DNA from 4 places in the Methylophaga marina genome. Region 1 is predicted to be linked to each of the others. Evidence: riboswitches for the same ligand, from Rfam matches in the RefSeq annotation. Region 1 holds a riboswitch; each other region holds the start of a gene.
The links. Region 1 has a riboswitch for cyclic di-GMP ahead of QUE24_RS12250 (VPLPA-CTERM sorting domain-containing protein). Riboswitches for the same ligand answer to the same signal wherever they lie in the genome.

Region 1 (7,454 bases):
GCTTTTCTTGTTTGTTTTGGGTGTACATGGCTTTGATTGCCCAATCATCACCTATTCTTTGTTCCAACTCGATGAAACTTCGAGTTTGTTTCACATCTTGCTGAGCCCAGCTAGGCGCCGTATTGGTTGACTCATCGTAATCGGTCAATGTGCCATCACTATAGAAAAGTGGTAATGCTCCTGATGAGTTACCATCACTATGATGGTCGTTCACACTGTGAGAAAAAGTTAGCTCAGTGCTGTCCGTCAGATCTGCTGAAACAATGCCGTAAAAGACATCACGGTCTGTGGAGTAGCGATCAAGGTATGAATCTCCTTTTTCTTTGGCAACGACTAAGCGACCACGAACGCGATCATTAATAGGCCCGGAAATATCGGCATCAACACGACGAGTATTCCATGAACCATAAGAGGCTTTAGCTGATGCCTGAAATTCATCAGTGGGGCGTTTACGCACAAAATTGATGGTGGCCGAAGGATTAGCTAAACCAGTAATCAGACCACTCGCCCCTTTAATGACCTCCACTTTTTCATACATCGCGGTGTCATCGTGACCTTGTGTCAAACCATATGAAAAAGGCACACCAATGCCGTCATACTGAAAGTTAACGATATCAAAACCACGTGCGGTGTAGTACGTTCGACCCGTTTCTACCTGCTCCACCGTCACACCCGGCACATATTTCAGTAAGTCATTCACCTCATTTAAGGCAAAATCTTCAATCTGATCTTGTGAAATAACCGAGACAATCTGAGGCGTTTCAAAGATGGTTAAATCCAGTTTTGTTGCTGATTTGGTTTCCTCTGGTTCGCCATAAATGCGCAATGAATCCAGACTAATCACTTCGCTAGACTCAGATACTTGTTCAACTGGCTCCGCATTAGCTAAGCCGCTATACAGCGAGACCAATGACAAGCTAATGGCATATCGTGTGCTCCGTTTCATATGTCTTATCTCATGATTTGTTATTTAAAAAATGACAGCACTTTACAGATCATAAAATCTAAATACAAATCATTATTATTTAACAACTAATATGAAAACACTGGCATTCAGTCTCCTAATTCAATCAAGTGAGTAAGTTTGAGAGTTTCCTGAGATGAAAAGAGTGATTCTATTTTTTCCAAATACATTTAAAAATCTGGCATGCTACGTATCAACTAAAAATAGAAATATTGAACAGAAAAGAGTTATATGAAATCTAGACAAAATATCAAACACAATGACCCAATTGGTTTCGACTAGAGGCAAGGCTGAGATGTCAGACGATATACAAAATAACCACACCATGCCAGCAGATGCCAGCCCCGAGTTAGTGTCAAACAATATGCCTGCCACCAACATATTTAAGTCAAGTTCACACTGGGCAATAGTCGGTATATTTTTACTGCTATTACTGGGCAGTGTTGCTCACGCTCGTGATTTTCTCGTGCCGGTAGCGCTTGGCGTGTTACTGGCACTAGTGTTTAGTCCGGTGCGACGTTTCCTTGAGCGCAGACGGCTACCACCAGCTATCTCCGCGTTTATTATTGTCAGTGGACTGATGACATTAATAGGCTTGGGCTTAAGCACCCTCGCAGATCCTGTGCAGAGTTGGATTAAAGAAGCCCCCACCATCGGCTTTAAAATTGAACAGAAATTGCGTGGTGCCAACCAGTCAGCGAAAGAAGTCATTGATGCTGGCAAACAGATTGAGCGGATCGCCTCGCTGGAAAACGAGACAGAGCAAGTACAGAAAGTCTCACCACGCGAGCCAGGAGTGCTTGTCAAACTCGCTACTTCGGTGCCTGAAATTCTGGCGCAAATGGTATTTACCCTAGTGTTGCTGTTCTTTCTGCTGGCCTCAGGTGATATGTTTTACGAAAAGCTAGTTCACATTATGCCGACGTTTAAAGATAAGCGTAATGCGGTCAGAATTAGCTATGACATCGAACGCAAGTTATCGAATTACTTATTCACTATCACCCTTATTAATGCTGTGCTTGGTATAGCGGTTGGCGTATCAATGTGGCTGCTGGGCATGCCAAATGCCATCCTATTTGGTGTGTTAGCGTTCGCCTTGAATTTTGTACCGTATCTTGGTGCTATCGTAGGCGTTGTGATCGCGGCCCTCGTAGGTTTGCTTACCTTTGACCATACCGTTACCGCGCTGCTGCCCGCCCTAGCCTATTTGACGTTAACGATTATTGAAGGGCAACTTGCCACGCCTTATTTCGTTGGTCGGCGCTTAGAAATGAACCCCGTCGTGATTTTTCTCTCGGTCGCATTATGGGCCTGGTTATGGTCGATTGTGGGTATGTTAGTAGCAGTGCCATTATTGGTTGCTGTTCGTACCTTTTGTGAACATATCCCCAGCTTGCAGGCATTTGGTACTTTTCTCTCGGCAAGAGGTAGTGAAAACTTTCATCCAGAAAATGCCGACACAGAAACCTAAGAATCTGTTGAGTCAGTCTGCTAAAAGTTTATTGTTCACTGAAAGTCATGCAAATCTGGATCAAGCTGGTTTCCCCTCTTATTTTGATAACATTATCAGGGTGTTAATCTTTTTTCTGTCTATTGTACTAAAGTACAATAGACAAGCTTCAGTTCGTTTAAATAATCTATTCTCGAAGAGGTTCTCTTCACCCCAACCTTTATCTAACTTGCCAACCATGATGCGAATCATGCTACGGAAAGCCACGAGCCTCATGTAGGTAGTCGGGCTGCATATATGCAAGGGCAATGTAATATGAAAAAAATCTTAAAGACTGCGATCATTTTATTTTCCAGTTTTATCGCAATCGCTCACGCCGCTCCTGTGGCGATTAATTTTAATTCACTATCATTTTCTAATGTCAGTAGCTACACAACGCAAGGTGTGACTTTTTCAAAGGGAAGTGCAAATATTTCTACAGATAGAACACCAACTGGCTCCAGAGGTTTAAGTGGTACTTCTTTTTCAAGTGATGATCCCTTTAAGGCTGTTATTGCTGGTGGTGCCAAATCAGTGTCTGTTGACCTAGGTGACTATGGTAATGACCTCGACAATATCTTTTTATCCGTCTATGACATCGCCAATAATTTATTGGGAACAACATCAGTTAATTGCTGTACCAGCAGCACAATGGTCACATTGTCGCTTGCTTTTGATGACATTAGTTATGCTATTTTTGGCACGATAGGAGGCTTCTACAAGAATTCTGTATATGCTGACAATTTCACCTATACACCTAGCGTTTCTGAAGTACCAGTACCAGCTGCAGCTTGGTTATTTGCTTCTGGTTTAATGGGATTTACTGCAATGAGAAGACGTTCTAACTTAAAAAAGTAAACGTTTATCTCACATGCGGCATTGCTTAAATGTCAGTGAAAGCCAGCACTCAAGGGGCTGGCTTTTTTTGGGTACAGATTAACTCATATAATTAATAGGGTTAGAGCGGTTTATTTTGAAGAAAAATACCGACCAACATTAAGAACCAAACACTCTTGTATATTAAAAAGCCATTAGAATTAAGCTGAACTTGTCTAATCAACTGGAGGTTTAAAAGTTCGTATCTCTCGTCTATTGCCGCTAAAAATTTACTGTACTTTATGGATTAAGTGGACAAGTGTTTGAGCGAAGCGAGTTGGTGTTCACGCCATAAAATACAGTAATTTTTTAGGGATAAGACAATATCGGGTGCCCTTTTGTTTGGTTCGTTTATTTTGGTATGCACAAATTCGTCTGGAACGAATTTGGACGCCAAAGGCGCCCGAAGAAGGGTGAGTGACATGGATGTCACGAATCAAATTAAATGAACGCCTCGCGGCAGCGTGTGATTTAACAAAAGAAACTATCCGTTGGGTTTCGTTCCTCTACCCAACCTACATAACCAATCGTTTTTTCTATAAAAATCAATTCGTTATACAACTTAAAATATTCTCTTATAGTTTAAAGAAGGGTGCGCTTACGCGCACCCCGGATGAGTTAGGCTGCTTTAGAAGTGTCAGCGTTTTTATCTTCCACATCATGTTCCAAAGCTTTGTTAGCCGTTTGGCTAATCGGAATCGATTTAGGCTTCATCGCTTCAGGAATTTCTTTCACAAGGCTGATAGTCAGTAAGCCATTGGAAAGATCGGCGCCAGTCACTTCGACGTAATCAGCAAGGTTGAACTTACGTTCAAATGAACGATAAGCAATGCCTTGATGGAGGTATTTACGCTCTTCTTTAGCCGCTTTTTCACCTCGTACAGTCAGCACACCATTTTCAACCTGAATATCAAGCTCCTCTTGGGTGAAGCCGGCAACGGCTAGCGTGATGGCATAGCGGTTGTCCTCGATGAGCTCAATATTGTAGGGAGGGTATCCACTGGAAGTGGAGTCTGCAGTAAGTGCATGGTTAATCAGTGATCCCAAACGATCAAAACCAACACTACTACGATAAAGAGGGGTTAGGTCAATTGCATTCATGGTATATCCTCCGTTAGAAGCAATATAAAACAAAAACAATCAATGGTGAGGGCCCCTTCATGACAACCTCTCACGTTATTTTTAATAGGGTTTGACTCAGCAGATTTCAAGTCGTTTTATGAAATTTTTTATCTGGACAATATGAAAATGGCAATGTACTTATCAGCACAAACGAGGATATGAAAAGCTTCCATTCTCCCGTTTATTGCCGCCAAAAATTAGGTTTGGTTGATGGATTAAGTGGTCGAGTGTCTGACCGAAGGGAGTTATCGACCACGCCATCAAACAAGGCTAATTTTTGGATCAAAGGCAATATCGGGTGCCCTTTTGTTTGGTTCGTTTATTTTGGTATGCACAAATTCGTCTGGAACGAATTTGGACGCCAGACGCCCGAAGGGTGAGTGACATGGATGTCACGAATCAAAATAAATGAACGCCTCGCGGCAGCGTGTGATTTAAAATAAGAAACTATCCGTTAGGTTTCGTTACTCAACCCAACTTAGTATCGACACCCAAGAATTCAAGGAAGAAAATGCAGTTTCAAGGCAAAATCTCAAACTGGAATGATGATAAAGGCTTTGGTTTTGTTGAACCCAATGGAGGCGGAGAACGCGCCTTTGTTCATATCAAAGCTTTTAACCCCAGAACACGCCGACCAATCAATGGTGACGTTATCATCTATGATTTATTGCAAGATAAAGACAAGCGCTATCGAGCTGAAAATATTCGTTTTGCTCGTGATTCAAGACAAAAAAACAAACCACAAGCTAGCAAGAAAAACCGATCATTTGGTGGCGTTTTAATACTACTTTTTAGTATTGGACTCGTGATATCAGTTTTAACAGGAAAGTTGCCTTTAGCTATTCCACTTGTTTATCTCGTGATGAGTGTCATTACCTTTATCGCTTATGCTATTGATAAGTCAGCGGCTGAAAATGGACGCTGGCGAACGCAAGAAAACACATTGCATTTATTGGCTTTGGTTGGTGGCTGGCCCGGCGCTATTCTTGGTCAAATGCTATTACGGCATAAATCCAAAAAGAAAGCTTTTCGTATGGTCTTTTGGTTAACCGTCATCTTGAATGTTGCTGGTTTATTTTGGCTTCATACTTCATCAGGAAGCGTATTTTTACAGAGTCTAGGCGTGTAAACAAAAAAGGGAGTCAGCATCCGCTAACTCCCTCTTTTATTTCTACTAATTGTTATTGTTAATGCAAGGTATTTGGATCGCTTGCAGAAGCGATGGTGTCATTAAACAACTTGGCAACATCAACTTTGTCAAAGGTGTAATGCTGGTTGCAAAACTCACAGGCGACTTCAATTTCACCTTCGGTAGCGATAATGTCATCGGCCTCTTCCTGCCCTAACATAGCGATGGTTTCTTCAACGCGCTGACGTGAGCAGGTACAGGAAAAACGTAAATCTGTTGGCTCAAACAATCTGACTTGTTCTTCATGAAACAAACGATGTAATAAGGTTTCTGACTCCAGGGTCAGCAACTCTTCATCGGTAATGGTGCTTGCCAGTTGGCTGATACGGAACCAGTCTTCCTGGGCATCTTCTCGTTGGTTTTCTTCGCTGGGTAGTTGCTGCAAGAATAAGCCAGCCACATTATGTTCATTCGCTGATAACCAGATTTTGGTGGCTAATTGTTCTGAGTTTTCAAAATAGCTTTCCAGCGTTTCTGACAGATTGTCACCGTGTAAACTAACCACGCCCTGGTAAGGTTGTTTAGCGCCTTCTTGTTCGATGGTGATGGCTAAAGTACCGCCGCCCATCATGTCAGTCAGGCTGGCATCGTCGGCAATATCATCATCCCACTGAGCCAGACCACGTAAGGTATTTTGGCTGGTACATTCCACCATCATTAATGAGACCGGACCTTCAGAACGCACTTGTAAAACCAGTCGGCCAGTAATTTTGACTGTGGCAGCTAACAGTGCTGCCGCTCCCATCATCTCACCTAAGACATTGCGTAAGGCTTGAGGGTAGTCACGACGCTTTAGGACTTCCTGCCAACTTTCCTGCAAATTGACCCATTCACCACGAATCGCTGCATTATCAAAAATAAAACGTTGTAAACAATCTGATTTCACTGCTGTGATACCTATTTCTTTGAGTTTGGGAGTGAGCGTTTTTTAGCAAATCAGGAGATAAGAAATCACCACATTTCTTTCACCCAATAAAAAAGCCGGACAACTACTTGCCCGGCTATTCTATCGCATATGCGTGTTTTAACTAAGCAATCTCCAACAAAATTTCGTTGATACGTTTGACATAAGTGGCTGGGTCTTCCAATTGTCCACCTTCTGCCAGTAGTGCCTGATCAAACAGAATCGATGTCCAGTCGGTAAAGCGACTTTCATCTGATTCATCTTTCAGTTTTACCACCATTGGATGCTCAGGGTTCAGCTCCATAATCGGTTTAGTCCCTGCCACATCCTGGCCGGCCGCTTTTAACATACGCTCAAGATTCATACTCATATCGTAGTTATCGGCGACTAAACAGGCTGGAGAGTCTGTTAAACGATGCGTGATACGCACGTCTTTGACTTTGTCTTCCAGTGATTTTTTGACTCTTTCGACTAAGTCTTCGAAGTTTTTATCGGTTTCTTCCTGCGCTTTTTTCTCTTCTTCGTCTTCCAGTTCACCTAAGTCTAAGTCACCTTTTGCGACAGATTGCAGGTGTTTATCATCAAACTCAGTCAGAGAATTTACTAGCCATTCATCGACACGGTCAGTCAGCAATAAGACTTCGATACCTTTCTTACGGAAGACTTCCAGGTGTGGGCTGTTTTTCGCCGCAGCGTAGCTTTCTGCGGTGATGTAGTAAATCTTCTCTTGCTTGTCTTTCATCCGGCTGACGTAGTCTTCCAGAGACACGGTTTGGTCTGACGAGCCTGATTCTGTGGTAGCAAAACGGAACAGTTTCGCTAATGTTTCTTTGTTAGCAAAGTCTTCGCCTGGGCCTTCTTTTAGGACCTGACCAAATTCTTTCCAGAATTCAGCATATTGCTCAGGCTC
Region 2 (7,454 bases), 1.1 Mb from region 1:
GTAAAAAGTCATTAGCTGAAAGTGAAAGTCGCTGGAAACTGGCATTGGAATCAACCGGGGATGGTGTATGGGATATCGATCTTGAAGCCGGCACAGCCACATATTCTGAGCGTTGGAAGAAGATGTTGGGCTATATGGATGATACTTTCCCAGACACACTAACCGAGACATCAGAATACATTCACCCAGAGGATAGAGAGCAAGCCAGACTGCGTTTCAGAGGGTATATTTCAGGCGAATATGCTAATTATCAAGATGAGTTTCGTATGCTCTGTGGTGATGGTTCGTGGAAATGGATCATGGCGCGGGGCATGATTATCAAGCGTGATAAAAACTTAAAACCACAACGCATGATAGGTACGAGTACTGATATTTCGTACTTCAAGAAAATTCAGGATGAGCTGCGAGGCAATACAGCCAAACTCAGAGAATTACTTGAATATAGCCCCATTGCTGTTCGTATTGTCACCAATCACCGTAAGAAAATTGTTTTTGCTAATAGACGTTATGCAGAACTGGTTAATGAAAGTAGAGATAAGTTACACCATCTCAATCCATTTGCATTTTATGTTGATCCCTCTGTAGTAAAAAGCTACTTAAACCAAATCATTGAAGGTAAGACAATCTATAACCAGCTGACTGAGCTGAAAATAACAGGCCAGGGAATAAAGTGGACATTGGCTTCATACTTACCCATTCAATATGGTGGCGAAGACTGCAATATTGGTTGGTTTTACGATATTACTGATCGCTTGAAAAACGAAGAAGCGCTTCGATTACATGCCAGCGTGTTCAACGATGCCTGGGAAGGAATTCTTATTACGGACAAAGAAAACCGGATTATCAGTGTCAATAAGGCCTTTACAGAAATTACGGGGTATACAAAGGACGAGTTAATCGGAAAGGATCCAAAAATCCTGGCTTCGGGGAGGCAGAGCTCAGAATTTTACAAGGAAATGTGGGATTGCATCGAAACAGAAGGGCGCTGGCGTGGAGAAATATGGAATCGTAAAAAGAATGGGGAATTTTTCGCTGAAATCCTGACGGTTAGTGCGATCAAAAATTCTCAAGGTGAAATTATCAGTTACCTTGGGTTATTTGTCGATATTACCGAAATTAAAAAAACAGAACATTTATTAGTGAATATGGCGCATTACGATGCGTTGACCCAGCTAGCAAATCGTACATTACTCTCAGATCGGTTGGAGCAGGCTCTTTCCGTTGCTAAACGCAACGAGAAAATTTTGGCGGTGTGTTTCCTCGATTTAGATGGCTTTAAACCGGTTAATGATGAGTTTGGTCATGAAACGGGCGATAAGCTTTTAGTTGCTGTGGCAGAAAGGCTAAGGCAAGTGGCGCGCTCTGGTGATACTGCTGCCAGGATGGGCGGTGATGAATTTGTCGTACTCATCAGCAATATCAATAGTATTGATGAGCTTGACCCCATCTTGACCAGGTTGAGCCAGAAAATAGCAGAACCCATCAAACTTAATCGCCGAAAACATCATGTGACGGCCAGTATTGGTGTCGCGATTTACCCTATTGATAATGTCGATGGCGACACACTGATCCGCCATGCCGATTTGGCTATGTATGAAGCCAAACAAGCGGGTCGAGATGGCTACCATATATTTGATGCCAAGCTCGATCAGCAAATGCACGAATACCATACACAATTGGAGCGCTTGCACCTGGCTTTAATTGGCGAAGAATTCCGCCTCTATTATCAGCCCAAAGTCGATCTTCGACATGGTCGAGTGATCGGGGTAGAAGCACTGATACGTTGGCAACACCCTGAAAAAGGTTTATTAGGTGCCATGGAGTTTTTGCCTATCGTCGAAGGGCATGAGTTCAGCGTTGAAATGGGTGATTGGGTATTAAAAACGGCGTTAAAACAGCTGCATGCGTGGCAAGAGCAAGGGCTCAATATTCAGGTCAGTATTAATGTGTCTGCCAAGCAAATTCAACACACTGATTTTCTGAAGAAGCTGGAAGCATCACTGAATCAGTATGAAAGCATATCCCCCGAGTCGATTGATCTGGAGATATTGGAAACATCGGCATTGGAAACCGTGCAGACATCTCAGGTCGTGGCCGCTGCGAGTAATTATCTCGGCGTGCCGTTTGCATTAGATGACTTTGGAACTGGCTACTCTTCATTGACTTACCTAAGAAAGTTACCGGTGAAGACATTAAAAATCGATCAGAGCTTTGTTCGAGATATGCTGAGAAATGATGAAGATATGGCTATCGTTAAAGGCATTATTGAACTCGCACAGGTCTTTAAACGTGACATCATTGCTGAAGGTGTGGAATCAACGGAGCATTTTCAGTACCTGCTGGATATGGGGTGTGACATGGCCCAAGGCTACGCTATCGCTAAACCTATGCCTGCAGAAGAAGTGTACGACTGGATAAAAAATTATGAAAAAGCTCAGCAAGGTAAAAGTGAATAATGGCAAATATTCTTCTCGATAAAACACATAAACAACTGATTCAATCAGCCATTGGTTTGGGCAATTGGTTATTAAATTTTGATGTGTTATCTGCAGATGATAAACAAGCAGTGATAGCTATACAGGATGTTCTGAAAAAATTACCGAAAATCAATGATGGCACGCTAGCGATGTTGGGTGTGAGTATTGAAACGGGTGATGAAGAACAAGGATTGGTTCGAGGATGGGATGTTAGCGTGGAGTACTTTGCTGATGATCCTGAACAACAGGGTGGACTAGAACTATTCAGCTCTTATCTACCGATACCTGAGACAACAGATAAAGACATTTTGGCCTTAAAGAAACAACATGAGGTGTATTTTCATTGGCCAATAGGAGATGTGTGTAACCTGGTGAAACAGGAACAGGCAGAGCAGTGGATGAAAGAGGTAAGCCAACCGCAAGCCTTGCTTAAGGCGGGAAGTCGATTAAGAGCGGAACTGGTCTATAAAGATTTTTATTCTGAGATTGAGTTGCCAGTCTGAGATAACAGGCAAAAAAAAGCCTGAGAAAATCAGGCTTTTACGTTTAGGTTGTTACCTTGAGTGGCAGTAGGTGCGGGTAGTGCCGAATCGATAAGTTTGAGTGCATTGGCACCATCGAGTTTGGCTTTGTTGTTACTCATTTGAGCACTCTTCACCATAAGATAGTCATCAATACTGATCTTTGGGCTGCCTTGTGTTGGTGAAATACTCATTTCTTACCTCCTACTTTTTGTGCCATCTTACATGACCTTCGTCATTTCCAACGATAAATAGTTCACATAATTATGTACCGGCACGAGCTTGTAAAACTATAGCTTTCATTATGTTGCCGTGATACTGCATGAGTTAATCAACATCATTTACCATAAAAAAAGGGAGCCGAAGCTCCCTAATTGAACGACTGTATGAGATACCTTAGGCAGTGGCTAAACTTTTTTGCGTAGGCTTAAGAAACCTAATAATGCTGGTGCAAATAAAAATAAAGCGGCTGGCAGTGGGACGGCTGAAACAGACACGTCATACTTAACAGCACCTGAAGTGGCATCAACAATACTTAATACGTAATCAACACCTGTTAGTAAAACAGCAGTAAAACTGAAGTCTTCAGTGATGGCATATGAGACAGTGCTGCCGACAGCACCAAACACTAATGTTGCTGCTGTGATAGCAGGGTTGAAAGACCACTCAATGACAACAGGTGTATCTACATCAGTAGAAAGAGTGAATGCTGAATTCCAATCACCCGCTTTTGAAACAGTACCGCCAGCAAGCACAACAGCGTTGTCTGATAAATCAACGCTTTGACTAGCACCGGCTGAACCGGCTGCACTGAGTGACAACGTTGCGGCATTCACACTGATTGAGAAAAATAAAGCTACGACAAATAGCATCGCTTTTTTCATAAAAATTCCCTTATGTTTAGATTGAAAAAACAAGCAATGCAACCCAGCCATCTTCACTTGGAAGACCTGTGGCTTTCCGACCCCGCCTCACGACGAGTTTGGCTTTGATTTACAACTGATGAAAAAAATCCAACACAGTAAGGACCCGCTAAATGGTGAATTGTTCATCCAGCTATAGTGTAGATAAGCACTGTTACAGGAAAATGTCAGAATCGAAAACAGATGAATATAAAAATCATTAGCTAACTTGATGATACGGCGGGCATATTTCCCGTTCTCAACTGGTGTATAGTCAGATGAATAATAAAAAAATAAAAACACATCTGAGAAGGAGAGAGCAATATGGCAAGCGTATTAAAAACGACGCATCATGGTGGCTGTCCACATGATTGTCCTGATACCTGTTCCATGGTGTATGAGGTTGAAAATGGTCAACTGACCTCAGTTAAAGGCAATAAAGAACATCCAATGACGCGAGGTGGTTTGTGCGTCAAACTCAAAGATTATGAAAAGCGTCACTATCATCAGGATCGTTTGCTTCATCCGATGCGACGTACCGGACCCAAGGGAAGTGGGCAGTTTGAACGCATTAGTTGGGATGAAGCACTTGATGAGATCACCAGCCGCTGGAAAGCCATTATTGACGAGTATGGTCCTCATGCCATTTTGCCTTATAGCTATCTGGGTAATCAGGGGCTGGTGCATGGCTTAAATGGTGGCGATGCTTTTTTAACAAAATGGGCGCAACCGTTTGTGAGCGGACTTTTTGCGGCGAAGGTTCTTGTACAGCCTGGTTGCTGACAGTGGGGCCAACAGCTGGGGTCGACCCTGAGAGTTTTATCCATTCTAAATACATCATCCTTTGGGGATGTAATTCGGTGAGTACCAATGTCCACCATTGGCACATTGTAAAAGATGCCCAGAAGCAGGGCGCCAAAGTCGTCGTTATCGATCCCTATAAATCCAAAACAGCGAAAGAAGCGGATTGGCACATTGCGCCTAAACCCGGCACTGATGGTGCTTTAGCCATGGCCATAATGCATGTGATTATTGAAGAAGGACTTCAGGATCATGACTATATCGACAACTACACAGTGGGGTTTGAGGCCTTATCTGAAAGAGCCAAAACCAGAACACCAGAATGGGCTGCCTCGATAACGGGTGTGGCTGCGGAAGATATTCGTCAGTTGGCGCGCGAGTTTGCCTCTACCCAACCAGCAGCTATTCGCTTGGGTGTGGCTGTAGAACGTAACTATGGTGGTGGTCAAGCAATTCGTGCCATCACCTGTTTACCTGCATTAACCGGCGCGTGGCGTCATGTTGGTGGTGGTGCATTACAGTTTCCTGTCTGGGAGCATCCTTATAAGTTTGATGTTATTTCGCGTCCGGATCTGATTCCGGAAGGCACGCCGGTCGTGAATGCAATACAACTGGGTCGGGCACTAACAGGAGAATTGGGGCTCGATACACCGATTAAATCGATGATGTGCTGGAATGCCAATCCCGTCACGCAAGCCGCCGAAACTGACAAGATTGTTGAAGGTTTGATGCGAGAAGATCTCTTTGTTGTTTCGGCTGAGCACTTCCTTTCTGATACCGCATCTTATGCTGATATCGTGCTACCTGCCTCTATGGGCGCAGAGATGGAAGATATGGTGCTGTCATGGGGCCACTTATATCTAACCTATAATGAAAAGTGTGTGGACTCGCCGGGTGAAGCGATACCAAATAATGAGATTTTCAGACGCTTGGCAGCCAGAATGGGCTATCAAGAAGATAACTTTAGCTGGTCGGATAGTGAGTGTCTTGAGAACTATGTTGATTGGGACTCTCCGGCATGTGAAGGCATTGATTTAGCTTATTTACGCCAACATGGCTTTGCTAAATTAAAAGTAGGTACCAAAGATGATCGTGCCCCACATCGCCATGGGAATTTCCCAACACCGAGTGGAAAGTGTGAACTGGAAGTGAAAGGGGCTACCAACTTTGTGGCTGGTCCGTTCCGGCAGATGTATGAAGGCTTCCAGCCTGGTGAGTCATTAGATAGCTTGCCAGATTATATGCCATCAAGAGAGACGCACGAGAGCAATCCGGCATTAGCTGAAAAGTACCCATTGAATATCATTTCGCCCAAAAGCCACGGCTTTCTGAATTCTTGTTACGCCAATATGGACAACAAAATAAAAGGCCAAGGTGAACAGTTTGTCATGATAAGTCCAGTGGATGCCGACCTCCGAAATATTCAAAGTGGTGATGTGGTATCCGTATTTAATGACCGGGGTAAATTTGAAGCACTTGCTCAAATTACAGATGATGTCAGTCCCGGTATCGTCGTGGCGACACTTGGATATTGGCGACAGTTGAACAAAGGCACGGTGAACTGTGTCAGTTCAGCTGAGTTTGTGGATATGGGCCATGCCCCAACATTTACTGACAATTTGGTTGAAGTCAGATTGAGTTAATCTCGACAGCGTGCAAAAAAAGCCCGCTTTCGCGGGCTTTTTTTATGTTGATGTTTAAGCGGTTTCTTTGTTACCGAAAGGTCTGATGCCCATCAGAATAAGCAAAGACAACATCACGATTACCAGCTGGGCTGACAATCCCTCCCATGTTGAATAAATACCAAGCCAGGACAAGGCAAAATCAACGGGTAATGAAGAAATGCTGATCAAATCAGCTTCCTGTAGGGCGGCCACCGCCTTACCTATTAATACAAATGATAAAGCCAGCATCAGATAGGTACTGAAAGTGAAGAATGTTCTGATAGGTAAGCGTAATGAGTATTTAACAAACACCCAGAATAACAGGCCTAAAATCACTACAGCCGTAACAAAACCTGTGGCGATAGACATGGATTGTGATGCCGCCGATTGGGTAAGTAGTGCTTGATAAAAGAGGACTGTTTCGAACACTTCACGATACACCGCAATGAACGACAGGCCTGCTAATCCCCACAGCGTGCCTTTACTCAAGTGTCGATGAACGTGTTGATTAATATAAGCCTGCCAAGCCGCCGCGTTTGTTTTACTATGCATCCAGAAACCGACATAGAATAGAATCACAGCGGCCATCAAGGCGCCCACACCTTCCATGATTTCACGGCTTGCACCACTGATGCTAATCAGATTTTGGGCTGCCCACCACGTGGCGACACCCGCAATCAGGGCAAAAACCCAGCCAGCATGCACATATTTCACCGCGTCACGACGCTCCGTTTTGACTAGAACAGTGACCAGTGCCAACACAACCAGCATAGCTTCCAGGCCTTCACGCAATAAAATCACTAAACTGGCGGTAAACAATGTCGAGTCCGATAAGGTATCGGCAGACAACAAATCTTGTGCCTGACTAAGCTGATGATTGGTTTGTTCAAGCAGTGCGGTAATGTCGTCTTGTTTTTCAGACTGAGCCGTTAATTGTCTGAATGCCATCATTGATTTTTCGATGTCTTTGCGTAGCTGTGGATCGTAGGCATCCAAGGCATTTTCAGCGAGCTCAAAGCCATCAAGGTAGGCACTGACAGCTAGCGCTTGTGCCGCTTTATAGTCCCCTGATAGATAACTTGTATGTGC
Region 3 (7,454 bases), 610 kb from region 1:
GGTTTGTCACGGTAGCGAAGTTATTGAAGGTACTGGTGTCAGTATTATTTATCACGCCAGTATTGGTAATGGTGTTTTCATTATCCAGCAGCCAATAACTTGTCAGCGTGCCGGAATTGGCAATAGTCCCCGTATTTTGAAGGCCGACAGAGTTAATTGCCCCTTCACTATTCAAGGTGCCATTGTTAAAAAACTCTTCCGTGTTATTGATTGTGCCGTTAACCGCATTATTGATAACACCATAATTTATCAGCCGAGCGTCATTTGACAGCATTCCCCGGTTTGTCATCGTGCCACTACTGGACAGTGTCATCTCAGCCGAACCGGTATTACTGATGTAATTATAGTTAGTTAACTGGCCACTGGTTGAAAATACAGCCGTATTATTTATTTGTCGGTTATTAATCAAGGCGCCATTATTCGCTAAGGTACCTGAGTTATTCAGCGTGCCATCGTTCGTTAAAGAGCCCGAATCACTGTTGGTGAGTAAGGTTTCATTATCAAGCTGACTGTAATAGCTCATATTAAACTCACCTTCATTAGTGATGTTCGAGGGTGAATATTTCTGATTCAGCAATTTACCCTTCAGGTTAAGGGTGCCATCAGATTTATTGATGAGGGTATTAACGTTAGCAACCTCTGCATAGTCATCAATCAAAAACTGGCTGTAATTATTTACTGTGGCGCTATTAACAAATTTACCCTGATCAATAAATTGGCCGTGATTATTGATATCGCCATAATTTGCCATTGTGGAATATAAAGTGGAGGTAAATGTGCCCTTATTGTTCAGCACACCGCCATTGGCAAACACACCGCTGTTGAGGAATTGCCCGTTTTCGTTGTTATTTAAAGTGCCAGCATTAGCAAATTGACCACTATCTGAGTTAATCAAGCTACCCGCATTGTTGAGTGTGCCGGTTTCGTTATTTCTGATAATGCCGTGATTGGTTAAGGTGCCACCGGCCTGATTGCTGAGTATGCCGTTGTTATTCAAACTTGCTGTTGTATGATTAACAAAACTGGCCATATTAGCGTTGTCGAATCTGCCAGTTTGCTGATTGTTGAAAGTTGCGTGATTATTTACGATACCATTTGCTTGATTATTGAAGGCAGAAGCGTTGGTAAATTGAGCACCACTATTATTGTTGACTACACCGTTGTTATTGAACGTGGCATCCTTCTCATTGGACATCGTGGCATTGTTGTTTATTGTGCCAGTATTCTCTAGCTTTCCCTTTTTATACTCGTTACCAAGGTAAGTATAGCCAGCTCTATTTACGAAATTGCTATCATTTGTAATCAAACCTGTATTCGTGAATTTATAAAATGTGGTGAATGAATGACTGGTGGTATTGTTTAGTTGACCTGTGTTAAGGAATATACCCTCATTTTCTACGCTAGAGTCATTTTGAAAAACACCTTCATTTTTAAAAGATGAACCGATTCTATTATGAAGAAATCTATTATTCTGAAATATGCCTGAGGCTCTGTTTTCAACTTCGCCATATCTGTTATTAAAAAACAATCCCGTATTTTCGTATAGACCGGCGTTTGTAATCTTTCCGTAATTTTTTATCGTAGGCAGCGATGTACCGTTGTTTGTTACCACCCCATCTTGGTCAATGAATATATTGCCACCGTTACGATGCTCACCGGTCATTTCCCATCTACCATTGGTAGAGATATAACCGCCACTAAAATTCTCAAGGTAATGAGACTTAAAGACGGAGTTACTGCCATTTTGGATAGCCGCTTTATTCCAAATATTGCCTCTATAACTATCAAAGGTGGCATTATTCTCGATTAAGTGCTCATTGGTTATCCAACCCCGGTTATCGATTAAGCCATTATTAATTACAGTGCCAGAAGTCATATTGACAAAACTATTACCACCACCCGATTTAGATAGATTGCCACCTGCTGTAATAGTTATTTTACTCGCGTTTTTATATCCATCTAAGCCGATATAACCATCGCTAACGGTGATGGGAGATGTGTTTGTACCGTGGAGTCCTGTGACAGCATGCACAACTGACGGTGTCAGTAAAAATGAGCTGCACAGCAACGTAGTTGAGAGCGACAGAAACTGTCGTTGTTTATTTATCATCACTCGGATTCCTTGCGTTTGTGCAACCCAGCCACCTTGTTAAACAACAAGGCCTGTGGCTTTCCGTCCCTGATTCACACCAAGTTTGGCCGATTAAATAACACGTCGATCATAATGAAAGGGGGTATAGCGACTATCAGCCAAAAGTATGATTTTGTGAGAAAAATAAAATAAGCAATAAAAAAGGGAGTCACTGACTCCCTTCTAAATATGGTGTGATAAAAGAAATTAACTTTCTTTCTTGTCTTTGCAGGATGGGCCTTTATCGCCCTTATGTTTTTTATGGGCGGCTTTGGCTTCTTCTTTGGTCACTTGACCATCACCATTGGCATCCAATTTTTCAAAACGTTTTAATGCCGCTGCGGTCGCTTCCTCTTTTGTAATTACACCATCACCATTGGTGTCGATATGAGCGAAATATCCTTTTTTATCGTGTTTAGCCATATCGTCAGTTGATACTGGTTCAGCAAATGTAGCTGAGCTAATGGCCATCGCAGCTAAGGCTGTGAAAAGTGTTGTTGATAATGTTTTCATCATAAATCCCTCTTTTGTTTGTTGGGATTTTTAGACTACGCCGACCCAAGTTAAGAAATGGTTATTACATCCAAACAAATCAATATTATTTTTCTATCGCTAGTTTTATCTCAGCTACAGCGTGTTTAATTTGTGCTTCATCTGAGAAGCGTCCCAAACTGATGCGTAAAGATGATCCTGCTTCTTCATCTGTCAGCCCAATCGCTTTTAATACATGCGAAAGCAAGACCATTTCACTATTACATGCTGATCCAGTAGAGGCACAGACATTGGGTTGGAGTTTTTCTAATAGCTTATTCGCATCGCAACCAATGAATTGCACATTAATATTGCCAGGGTGACACTGAGTTTGTGTGCCATTCAATTTAAATGGAATATGTGTCGCTTCCAGTTGTTGTAGAAACAAACGTTTCAAATGCGTTAATTGTTCACGGTGAGTTTTTGCTTCTTGTTTGGTGATACGCATCGCTTCAGCAAAACCAACACACAGTGGGGTGGCCAAGGTGCCTGAACGCATTCCAAACTGCTGCCCTCCTCCCTGAATGAAAGGCGGTAACTCGGCTTGAAGATCATTTTTAATATAAAGCGCACCGATGCCTTTGGGACCATAGACTTTATGGGCAGACAAACTCAGCATATCGACATTCCAGTCTTTCACGTCAATATCCATCGCTTCCGGTGCTTGAGCCGCATCACAATGAAACAGAGCGCCTGCCGCGTGTGCCATTTCAGCAAAAGTTTTCACATCCTGAATGGTGCCAATTTCATTATTGACCGCCATAATGCAGACCAACAATGTCTGATCAGACAATAATGATTGATAAGCGTCTACATCAATCAGCCCCGTGCTATCGACTGGAATTTCTTTGACTTTGTAACCTAGTTTTGCGGCATAAAAATAGGCGGCATTTTTAATACATTTATGTTCGATTTCACTGATAAGGATGTCACGGCGATCTGTTGTATTGCCAAATAACACACTGGCAATCGCCTGATTATTTGACTCTGTCGCACCCGAAGTAAAAATCACTTCTTCAGAAGAGGCATTAATACAGTTTTCAATTGTACTGCGTGCGGCCTCAACCGCTGCCGCTGACTGCTGACCTAGAACATGGGCAGTGGAATGTGGATTAGCAAAAATCTCATGGTTATAGGGTGCCATTGCGCTAACAACGCGAGGCTCTATCGGCGTTGTTGCCTGATAGTCTAGGTAAATTGAACTACCGGTTTGCATTGACTGCTCCACTTTTTAATATCAGATAATCAGAGGGTGATATAAAGATTGACGTCATAGGATAGCGAGAAACACCAGCTATTGGCTACGCATAAACGTATTTATTGCACTGATAAAATCAACATGACGCTCAGATAACAGGCAAAAAAAGCTGTTACCGAGGAGGAGTAAAATCGGTAACAGCTTGAAGGATCATTAGCATTTTATTTTTTTATTATTTCCTGATGCGCTTTGTTGCTTGCTTCATTCGAAGAGAGCTTGTGACTTTCAACCAGACTGGTTTCAATTTTATTTATATTTTTGGGATCAACGTTTTTGCTATCGGCAACGGCGACAGAAGCAGAGCTGGCGATACTCAACGCACTAATAGAGAGAAAGGTATTTAATCTGTTCATAGGATGACTCCTTAAATTGACTGAGCTAATGATTAGCTACAGTTCAGTTATAGACCCTGGATACTGAATTTTTGCTGAACGAGATTAAGGAAGGCTTAAGTAATTAAGTAATAAAACAAAATGTGTTAGCTACTTCAAATTATTGTGCAAATAAATGATAAGGCGAGCTTCCAGTCCAACGCTTAAAGGCTCGTCGAAAATTATTCATGTCATTAAAACAGAGGTACTCGGCTATTTCCTGGCTATTCATCTGTTTAACCTCATACAAATAAATAGCGGTATGTTTTCTGACCAAATCTAATTGTTGTTGAAAGCTGGTTTGATGCTTTTTGAGCTTTCGTTTCATGGAGGCCGGGCTGAGGCCAAATGAAAATGACACTTTATCCAAATTAAGCGGTTCGTCTATATGTGACTGAAGGTAGCTGTATATTTGATCAAGAAAACTATACGGGCTGTATTCTTCAGAGAGTTGCTTGTCACTCTCTTTTAAGGCGCCCTGCATGCCAAACTTAGATGCATTCGGCCAAGGTGTATCTAAACAGTATCTGGGTAGGCGTATTCGGTTCATCTGTTGATTAAAGCGAATAGCTTGTCCAAAGTTGACCCAATATTGTTCAACGTATTCAGGTTCATCGTAGCTAAATTCAAACTGCCAAGGCATTTTTTCACCAGCTAACCACGCCACCATCGACACAAAAGCGGACATGTAAGACTCAATAATAAATCTGTGTTGTTCTATGCTCCCAGTACTGTCAACCCAATACAAAAATAGCTCATCATCATTTTCATAATATCGGGGCGTGAATAGTGGCGACAAAATGGCATGATATTCACAAAGAATCGTTATTGCCTGACGTAAGTTATTCGCTTGCTGTAAAGCTTGACTCACAGAACCATAAAATCCAGGAAATAAACGCTGACCATATAAAAAGCTTATATCATCAGCATCCGTTAGTTTCTGACAGTTTTTGATTAACGTCAGATATTGGTCAGGACTAATGCGCTCTTCAGCCTGCTCAAAATCACCAAGCTGTAAACGCGTTCCTTTCAGTAGATGATACTCAGACACATCACGTGACAGTGCCAATTCGACTAATACAGCGGGCTGATAATGAGGTGTGATACAGGGGGTATCTAGCTCATATCCCAGCGTTTTTACCAGCTTTGCCATGGTTCAGATGACAGGTGCAGCTGTTTGTTTACGCTGGCTAAGAAGTTGATTTAATCGTTTAATTAACGAATCAGAATCATCCCTTTTTGCCATGGTAATGGCGGTCGTTGCTGTTAAATAGACACGCTGCTGTGACTCCTGCGTACGGTAAGCAAAACTGGCTACCGCATGTTGCAGATCCTGACTCAGCTGTTTTGCCTCAGCCTCATCGGTGTCGTGTAAGAGGATGACGAAACGGTCGCCAGCCAAGCGACAGATCAAATCCTTATCACGCAGGTTTAACAGTAATAGCTGACAGACCAGCTGGAGGATGTGATCGCCCTCTTTTATGCCATACAAACGATTAATCACATTGAAATCATCAAGATCAATGGCGATGAGCGCCAATGGTTGCTGATTCTTTTTACTCTCTGCCAAGGATAGCTTGAGCTGTTTTTTTAAATAAGCGCCGCCGCCAACAGGCATAAGCTTGTCAAACAAACGGTGCTCGCGAAAATACCGTTCACGTTTTACCATTTGAGCACTGATAGCAATTTCTTCCTGATGCCAATGATAGATACCAATACTTAATAATATTAAGGCAATAGGTATCGGCATACTTTCAAGCCAGTTGTGCCAGATTAAGGTTGATGGCATACGAATGAACTCATCCATAAAGTCCATCGACCAGGAAAAAACAATGGCGCATAAACCAAATGCCAACAGCCGCGTTACTCTGCCTGCAGGTCGACTCCGAAGTAATAAGGCCAACCAGAAAAAGGCTAGGATGACCATGCCGCCCTCTGACATAACATCCAACCAGTTCACCTCGCTTATCGGCTTTACGTCACCCCTTGCTCGTAAAATGAGGGTCCCGGAAACAATAGCTGTCGCCAAGCCATAAAAATAAGAAGTCTGTAAAAACGGTCGTTTTTTCATTGATTTAAGTGCACTAAATATCAGCTAGAAACATTGAATGTTGGCGACACTACGCTAAAAAAATGACAGTGTTGTGACATCACATGCAGTCAATTTAGCTCACAAAAAAATGACCATTTCTTCATTTTTTTGATGTTTAAACCGTGCAGCAAATAGTCATATGACGTTGTTTTTAAAGAATTAAGCTAGGTGGGATAGGCTTATTTCCAACTCAACATTTTTAACTTCGTCATGGTCATTTCAGCTCAAATATACGGTCACCACTAATCTATCTTATTGTTTTTAAATGCTTTTAAATTTTTCTGTCATCTAACTGTCATTTAGCCTACCTACACTTGCCGCCATCGAACCACTATGACGACAAGGATATTTATGAAAAAGACAAACCTGATGTTAGAGCGACCCAGTTTTAAGTTAAGTCTGATTGCTCTCGGGATAAGTAGTTTTATCAGTAATGGCGTCCAAGCTGAGGATGACCTCAATCTGGAAACTGTTCGCGTGATTGGACAGGCAGTACAGATTGACAAAGCACTCACTGAACAACGCAACTCAAATAGTATTGAGAGTGTGGTGCATGCGGATGGCATTGGCCAGTTACCCGATGATAACGCTGCTGAAGCATTACAGCGTTTACCGGGTGTGTCTGTGGCAAACGATCAGGGTGAAGGACGTTTTGTTACTGTTCGTGGACTGGCTCCTGAACTGAATGCCGTTACTATCAATGGTACTAATGTGCCCTCACCTGAGAGTGATACCCGGGCTGTTGCACTGGATGTTTTGCCGAGTGAGTTGGTGCAATCTCTTTCAGTGGTAAAAACATTAACCCCTGATATGGATGCGAACTCGCTGGGCGGCACCATCAATGTCAGAAGTCTGTCAGCCTTTGATCATGATGGCCTGTTCTATACGCTCTCAACAGAAGGTAGTTTTGATGATAATACTGACCAAATCAGCCCTAAAGGCTCAGGTGCAGTCAGTAATATTTTCAGTATTGGCGATGGGGTCGATAACTTTGGTGTGGCCGCGGCCTTGAGTTGGCAAAAACGGGACTTTGGTTCAGATAATGTTGAAACCGGTGGCGCCTGGGATTTC
Region 4 (7,454 bases), 1.4 Mb from region 1:
GACGATCAGCCAGGAAGCACAAGCGGGTGATGAGATTTTAGTAATGAGTAATGGTGGTTTTGGCGGTATTCATCAGCGAATTTTAGAGGCGATAGCTTAAGAATGTTGGATCAGCAACAAATTGCATTAGCCATTACCGGTGCTTCTGGCGCGCCTTACGCGAAGCGTTTATTGCAGGTATTACTCAAGCAAGGGCTCACGGTACATTTAATGATTTCTACCGCTGGTAGAATTGTGCTCGCTGATGAACTCAATTGGAAGTTGCCTGCAAGAGCATCGGATGTGCAGGAAAAGCTGAGTCAGGAATTCGACTGTGTTCCTGAACAATTGCAGGTTTATGGTGAACAACAATGGTCATCACCACTGGCAAGTGGTTCACATCGCGTGCCCGCCATGATTGTGTGCCCATGTACCATGGGAACGTTATCAGCAATTGCTTGTGGTCAGAGTGATAATTTAATCAACCGTGCTGCCGACGTCATGCTTAAAGAAGATCGGAAATTGATCGTGGTTCCAAGAGAAGCGCCATTTTCTGTGATTCATCTCGAAAATATGTTGAAGTTAGCTAAACTGGGAGTCTGTATTTTGCCACCCAATCCTGGATTTTATTTTAATCCAACATCCTTAGCTGAAGTGGTCGATTTTGTTGTCGCGAGAATACTTGACCAAGCCAAGATAGAGCATGACTTGATGCCGCGATGGGGGAGTAATGGGCTATTCGGGATTCGTCGTTAACTCACGTATAATGTGGCTTAAATTTAATGCCGTTCAGGAAAACCATGTCTGATATTGAAATTGCCCAACAGGCTGCCATGCAGGAAGTCATCCAGCTCGCCGAGAAAAAGCTGGGTCTTGCCTCTCAACATATTGACCCATACGGACATTTCAAAGCGAAAGTATCATTAGATGTCATGGATGAGTTGGCAAACCGGCCCGATGGTAAGTTAATCCTAGTAACTGCTATTAGCCCGACTCCTGCTGGTGAGGGAAAAACGACAACCACGATCGGCCTGAGTGATGCGCTAAACCGAATTGGTAAGAAATCCATTGTCTGTGTACGCGAACCTTCTATGGGGCCATGCTTTGGTTTGAAAGGCGGGGCTGCCGGTGGTGGTTATGCTCAGGTAGTACCCATGGAGGATATCAATCTTCACTTCACGGGCGATCTGCATGCAATAGCTTCAGCCCACAATTTATTATCAGCGATGATTGATAATCATATCCATCATGGAAATGCCTTACAGTTGGATGCCAGACGTATTGTTTGGCAGCGAGTCATGGATATGAATGACCGTGCATTGCGGGATATCGTGGTGGGTATGGGCGGTTCTGCCAATGGTTATTTGCGTGAAGAGCGTTTTGATATCGTTGTTGCTTCAGAAGTTATGGCTATCTTTTGCCTAGCTAATTCTTTACCTGAGCTGAAGCAACGCTTGGGAGATATCCTGATCGGCTATTCCGTTGATGGGACACCAAGATATGCTCGAGAAATCATGGCCCACGGCGCTATGGCTGCATTATTAAAAGAAGCGATAAAACCCAATCTTGTGCAGACCTTAGAAAATAATCCAGCCTTTGTTCATGGTGGTCCATTTGCGAACATAGCGCATGGCTGTAATTCGGTTATCTCAACCAAAATGGCACTTAAGCTGAGTGATTATGTGGTCACTGAGGCGGGCTTTGGAGCGGATTTAGGTGCTGAGAAATTTATTGATATTAAGTGTCGCAAAGCTGGGATTAAGCCAGATATGGCTGTTGTTGTCGCCACAGTAAAAGCCTTGAAATATCACGGTGGTCTGGAACTGAAAGAGCTTGGCGAAGAAAACCTGGATGCGTTACAGGTGGGACTGGCTAATTTAAAACGGCATTTAAGCAACTTACAAAATGAGTTTGGTCTACGCTGTGTTGTTGCCATCAATCACTTTGTTAATGATAGCGATGCAGAAATAGAACTAATTACAACGGCTGTAAAAGAAATGGGGGCTGAAGCCATTCTTGCTCGTCATTGGGCACAAGGTGGGGCCGGTGCAGAAACACTGGCGGAACGTGTTGTCGAAATACTGGATAGCCCTGCTGAGCCTTGTCGTCTGTTATATCCTGATAGTTTACCGCTATGGGACAAAATCAATCAGGTTGCTAAACGTCTATATGGCAGTGGTGAAGTCGTTGCTGATAAAAAAGTGATGGATAAGATCGCTATGTTGAACGAGCAGCACGGGGATATTCCAGTTTGTATGGCAAAAACACCGTATTCTTTTAGCGGTGACCCGAGCTTACGTGGCACGGCTGAGAATCATACGCTGACAATTCGTGATGTTCGTCTGTCAAACGGTGCTGGTTTTCTGGTTGTACTTTGTGGGGATGTGATGACTATGCCTGGATTACCTAAGCACCCAGCTGCTGAACGTATTGATATTGATGATAATGGCTCAATAGTCGGGCTGTTTTGATATAAAAAAGCTCAAATATTAAGGGTGTTAAGCAAAAAAGCCGTAAAGATTTATCACTACGGCTTTTTTCTTTTATGTGCTTAAATTTTTTAAGCCTGAGTATTCACCTTGCGACGCAAACCAAGAAAACCTAACAACGCTGGAGCAAACATCCATAAGGCAGCAGGTACAGGCACTGCTGATGGCGTTTGGATATAACTAGCAAAGCCAGTTTCTTCAAAGTTAATTTCATGTGAAAGTGATGCATAAATGAATAATGCATTATCAAGCAGAATATCAGCAGAAGGTAATGTTGATATAGGGCCAGTGAAAAAGTCTTTATCAAACATCATCAGGCCAGACAGAGAAAAACTTTCTGTGAATTCAGACACCGGAAAAAGAGTGCTAGTTGTAAATAGAATCGCATCACCTGTGATATCGGGATTGAGACCTTTATTCACCATTGATGTAACGATATCTGTATTGAATGCATCAAGGTTTGCAATAGTATTATCTAATATACTGAGAGCAAACTGGCTGCCATCAAACAAAGTGGGGGCAGCTGTACCTGAGAGAACGTAATTTGATGATACGTATGTACTCACTGTGCCTGTGCTTGGAAGAGTATATGATGAGTAGAGGGTCGCTGATGCTAGGTCTGTATCGTAAGACCATGTAGCTGGTGCAGACTGGCCGAGCAATGAACTTAGGTCGCCATTAGCTGTTTGCCATGAACCATTAGTTGATAAGCTTGTTGCAGCTATAGCAGCGTTAGTTAAACCAGTAAATAAAGCCAGTGCGATAAAAACTATTTTTTTCATGTGTTCTTTCCTTAGATATTATTGCAGTACAGCCACCTTAGTATCATAAGGTCTGTAACTTTCCGTCCTTGGTTCACACCGAGTTTGGCTTTGGTTAAAGTGTTTCCAGAAAAAATAGTACCAAACAGATAATAATAAATAAAACGAAATTGTTAACTTTGTTCTCGATGTTTTTTTATTAAATCGTATGCTAACTGAATTTCTTTCGCTTGCTCTGTCGCAACGGCAATCATATCTTCTGGAACGCCTTGTCCCATGAGTTTATCCGGATGATATTGGCTCATCAGTTTTCGATAAGCACGTTTAATTTCTTGATTAGAACTCTTTTCAGTCACCCCAAGCGCTTTATAAGCATCGGCCAATTCATCAGAATAAGAGCGCTGCGGACCGGAAGAGTATTGCTGCTGATGACCTCTTGCGAAACTTGCCTGGCTCATCACCATATCCAGAATACGGTTAAACTCGGCCCGGTTATATCCTAGCTGAGCAGAGACTTGTTCCAGAATATCTTTTTCTTGTGGATCAAGCTTACCATCAGCTAAGGCCATGACTATCAGGTAAACCAGTAAGACTTGTTTTAAATTAAACGTATTACCACAATGTTGTTTGAAATGATTCATTGTGTCTGTAATATCAAAGTCGGGTTCTGCGCCTCGCTTAAATTGGCGGATGGCTTCTTGTCGATGCTCACCCGACATCCCCATTTTTTTGATAAAGGCTTCCACGTGATCGATTTCAATCTGGCTGATTCGACCATCTGCCTTCGCTAGTTTCCCCATCAAAACAAACACAGTTTCAAGAAAAACTGTTTGACGGGTTTGACTTGTAAATGGATTAGCACCGCCCAGACCATACGCTCGTATACGGTCAGCAAAACCACCAAACAGTAAGCCAATCAGTGCGCCAAAAATTCCTAAAATGAGTAATCCTACACTCATCGTACTGAGTAATATAAAGCCTAGAATAAGGCCAATCCACTTAAACATAACAATTAACTTTTGTTTGAAATACTAAAATAAATAAGACCGAGCCCCCATAGCCCAAATACCCAGCTCAGTACTGGTAACCCTGCAAACATAGTTGTCGAGTAACCATCGAGACCGGTGATAACGGCAGCGCCTACCAAAAATGCAGCGCCAGAGGTAGCAGCAGCACTACGATAACTGGCTTTTTTGATTTCTTTACGCAGCTGTTGAATATCATGTGATGCTAAATTAACGTTCAGCTGACCATCTTGGGCTCTCTTAGTCAGGTCATATAATAGACGCGGCATCTCGGGTAAGGTTTCAGCCCAATGAGGAGCTTCTTGCTTTAGCGTTCTTAACGCTGCTTGCCAGCCCATTTTTTCCTTCATCCATGATTCTAAAATGGGTTTGGCTGTTTTCCATAGATCCAGATCGGGATAGAGGTCACGGCCCAAGCCTTCAATATTCAGTAAGGTTTTTTGTAGCAGCACCAACTGTGGTTGCACTTCCATATTAAAACGACGCGCTGTTTGGAAAAGTCTCAGCAGCAGTTGTCCGAAAGAAATTTCTTTTAAAGGACGAGCGAATATGGGTTCACAAACACTTCTTATGGCTGCTTCAAACTCATCAAGTCGAGTCTCAGCCGGCACCCAGCCTGATTGCACATGTAACTCGGCAACCCGGCGATAGTCATGATTAAAAAAGGCAAGGAAATTTTCAGCTAAATAACGCTGATCATCTGGAGATAATGTCCCCATGATGCCAAAATCAACAGCAACATAACGTGGATTTGCCGGATCATGACTATCCACCATGATATTACCGGGATGCATGTCCGCATGGAAAAAACTATGCTTGAATACTTGGGTGAAAAAGATTTCGACCCCCATTTCTGCCAGTTTTGCCATATCCACACCTTTCGCGATTAAACCTTCAGTATCGCTAATAGGCGTGCCATAAATACGTTCTTGAACCAGGATATTAGGCTTGGTCAGCTTCCAGTATATCTTGGGGACATATAGTAAGGTGGTGCCTTCAAAATTGCGTTGCAGTTGAGAGGCTGAAGAGGCCTCGCGCAACATATCGAGTTCATCAAAAAGGTTCTTCTCAAGCTCAGCTACGATCTCTCTGGGCCGTAATCGTTTTCCCTCAGACCAGTATCGTTCAGCAAAAGATGCCAAGGTATACAACAAAGCAATATCACGCTTGATAATGGGCTCTATGCCAGGACGAACCAGTTTTATAACGACTTGCTCACCACTTTTTAATGTAGCTGCGTGTACTTGTGCAATGGAGGCAGAAGCTAATGGTTCTGGTTCAATATGAGCAAACAATGTCTCAATGGATTCTGCTTCATAGGCTTTATCAATCAGTTGTTTTGCTTGCTCAGCGGGAAAAGGTGCTACTTGGTCTTGAAGTTTAGCTAATGAATTGGCTATGTCAGGCGGCAAGAGATCGCGACGCGTTGATAACACCTGTCCAAACTTTACAAAGATAGGTCCTAAGTCCTGTAATGCCAGTCTTAATCTTTCGCCTCGAGGCAGTGTCGATTGTTTATTGCGCCAGCGGTGTGGCGATAAAAAACTGAAATACCGAAGCGGACGCAATAAATGGATTGCTTTGATCACTTCGTCCAGGCGATGTTTTGCCAGGACGTGATTAATTTGAATCAGCCTGGATAACTGATTAGCCTTCATTAATGGCTCCTTACATGGTTATGACTGCGGTCAAGGGACAATGTCAATACTCTGTTTCCAACCTGTTTATTCGTGCTTCAAGTCGATCGATATCCGCAGTTAACCTGTCCACATCATTCATAAAGTCATCAATTTGAATCTTGTCCGGTAATATGTGCGCTTCTTCACGAAGGTACTCGGAAAGTGACATAGATAATGAACGTTGAGTTGCATTCAGCCATGAGAAACTGTGTTTAATCGTATAACTAAGCGGTTGGGCGATAACGTCACCAGTTATGTTGGCTATTTGTTGTTCCCAATCAAAATCGAAACCATCCAGTACGTCTTGTAATTGTTTAGCGAACTGAACATTACCGTGAATATGGATTTCATTAGAAAATAAATGCTCAGGCTGCTTGGCGAGTTTTAATAAACTCAAGGCTTTCGCAGTGATTAATAAGTCAGCGTTCTCTTCATCGTTATGTGACAATTTGACAGTAGATTGATGGAAGGAGACATGCAGATATTGCTGCCAGTCTTCAACATGGATAACGATGACGCGATTTTCGAAAGCCTCAAGGCGCTCACACGTTTCAGGATCCTGTTTTAACCCCTGATTGATGGCAAACTCGATAGGACGCAATAGTGTAGTCATGGGGTTAGAACTTGTAACCACGATGGAGTGAAACGATGCCAGCAGTCATATTGTGATATTCGCAACGTTCAAATCCCACATTTTCCATCATCTGTTTCAAGGTCTCTTGGTCTGGGTGCATACGAATAGATTCAGCCAAATAGCGGTAGCTGTCTTCATCACCAGTAAATACTTTTCCTAGTTGTGGCAATATCTTGAAGGAATAGGCGTCGTAAACGGGGGCCATCCATTCAGCAGGTTTAGAAAACTCCAAGACCATCAGTTGACCGCCGGGTTTGAGAACCCGATACATTGAAGCTAAGGCTTTGTCTTTATCCGTGACATTACGCAAGCCAAAAGCGATGGTAATACAGTTAAAACTATTGTCAGGAAAGGGTAGAGCTTCTGCATTGGCTTGAACATACTCGATATTACCGACAATACCGTCATCTGTTAGACGGTCACGACCAACATTGAGCATTGAGGCATTGATATCAGCTAACACTACTTTACCTGTGTCACCAACAAGCTTGGAAAATTTTCGCGTCAAGTCACCTGTTCCGCCTGCGATATCTAGAACTGTAGCTCCGCGCCGTACACCACTGTTGAGAATGGTAAATCGTTTCCAGAAACGATGAATGCCAAGCGACATCAAGTCGTTCATAAGATCATATTTACCGGCAACGGAGTGAAAAACCTCAGCTACATGCTTGGCTTTTTCGGCAGTGGGCACTTCTTTGTAACCGAAATGCGTTGTCTCTTTAACTTCCATAACGTGACCTATTGTTATTGGCGCTGGTAACCGGCTTTTTCGAGCCGGTTAAGATAGTCTTGCCAAAGGGATTCTTGATGCATGGCAAGTTCGTATAAATAATCCCATGTATACAAACCACTGTCATGACCATCATCAAAAAACAACTTTAGCGCAT

Region 2: linked by a shared signal. The riboswitch ahead of QUE24_RS01660 (hypothetical protein) and the one ahead of QUE24_RS12250 (VPLPA-CTERM sorting domain-containing protein) in region 1 are both predicted to bind cyclic di-GMP.
Region 3: linked by a shared signal. The riboswitch ahead of QUE24_RS15175 (beta strand repeat-containing protein) and the one ahead of QUE24_RS12250 (VPLPA-CTERM sorting domain-containing protein) in region 1 are both predicted to bind cyclic di-GMP.
Region 4: linked by a shared signal. The riboswitch ahead of QUE24_RS05255 (hypothetical protein) and the one ahead of QUE24_RS12250 (VPLPA-CTERM sorting domain-containing protein) in region 1 are both predicted to bind cyclic di-GMP.

The regions. Positions count from the first base shown of each region.
Region 1 is NZ_AP027741.1:2,387,119-2,394,572, reverse strand. Features, by position in the region: gene QUE24_RS12260 (TonB-dependent siderophore receptor) at 1-946, opposite strand, end outside; gene QUE24_RS12255 (AI-2E family transporter) at 1,260-2,435, shown strand; cyclic di-GMP riboswitch class I at 2,636-2,711, shown strand; gene QUE24_RS12250 (VPLPA-CTERM sorting domain-containing protein) at 2,730-3,311, shown strand; gene QUE24_RS12245 (Hsp20 family protein) at 3,948-4,430, opposite strand; gene QUE24_RS12240 (DUF1294 domain-containing protein) at 4,963-5,580, shown strand; gene hslO (Hsp33 family molecular chaperone HslO) at 5,639-6,526, opposite strand; gene htpG (molecular chaperone HtpG) at 6,669-7,454, opposite strand, start outside.
Region 2 is NZ_AP027741.1:333,971-341,424, reverse strand. Features, by position in the region: gene QUE24_RS01675 (EAL domain-containing protein) at 1-2,456, shown strand, start outside; gene QUE24_RS01670 (hypothetical protein) at 2,456-2,980, shown strand; gene QUE24_RS01665 (hypothetical protein) at 3,010-3,192, opposite strand; gene QUE24_RS01660 (hypothetical protein) at 3,406-3,882, opposite strand; cyclic di-GMP riboswitch class I at 3,917-3,995, opposite strand; gene QUE24_RS01655 (molybdopterin-dependent oxidoreductase) at 4,225-4,683, shown strand; gene QUE24_RS01650 (molybdopterin-containing oxidoreductase family protein) at 4,761-6,344, shown strand; gene QUE24_RS01645 (cytochrome c/FTR1 family iron permease) at 6,399-7,454, opposite strand, start outside.
Region 3 is NZ_AP027741.1:2,993,717-3,001,170, forward strand. Features, by position in the region: gene QUE24_RS15175 (beta strand repeat-containing protein) at 1-2,110, opposite strand, end outside; cyclic di-GMP riboswitch class I at 2,129-2,210, opposite strand; gene QUE24_RS15180 (EF-hand domain-containing protein) at 2,339-2,647, opposite strand; gene QUE24_RS15185 (cysteine desulfurase family protein) at 2,730-3,878, opposite strand; gene QUE24_RS15190 (hypothetical protein) at 4,082-4,273, opposite strand; gene QUE24_RS15195 (AraC family transcriptional regulator) at 4,413-5,444, opposite strand; gene QUE24_RS15200 (GGDEF domain-containing protein) at 5,448-6,362, opposite strand; gene QUE24_RS15205 (TonB-dependent receptor) at 6,735-7,454, shown strand, end outside.
Region 4 is NZ_AP027741.1:1,012,081-1,019,534, reverse strand. Features, by position in the region: partial or broken gene mpl (UDP-N-acetylmuramate:L-alanyl-gamma-D-glutamyl-meso-diaminopimelate ligase) at 1-100, shown strand, start outside; gene QUE24_RS05265 (UbiX family flavin prenyltransferase) at 103-735, shown strand; gene QUE24_RS05260 (formate--tetrahydrofolate ligase) at 780-2,450, shown strand; gene QUE24_RS05255 (hypothetical protein) at 2,540-3,250, opposite strand; cyclic di-GMP riboswitch class I at 3,270-3,349, opposite strand; gene djlA (co-chaperone DjlA) at 3,403-4,236, opposite strand; gene ubiB (ubiquinone biosynthesis regulatory protein kinase UbiB) at 4,242-5,912, opposite strand; gene QUE24_RS05240 (ubiquinone biosynthesis accessory factor UbiJ) at 5,956-6,546, opposite strand; gene ubiE (bifunctional demethylmenaquinone methyltransferase/2-methoxy-6-polyprenyl-1,4-benzoquinol methylase UbiE) at 6,551-7,297, opposite strand; gene QUE24_RS05230 (gamma-butyrobetaine hydroxylase family protein) at 7,312-7,454, opposite strand, start outside.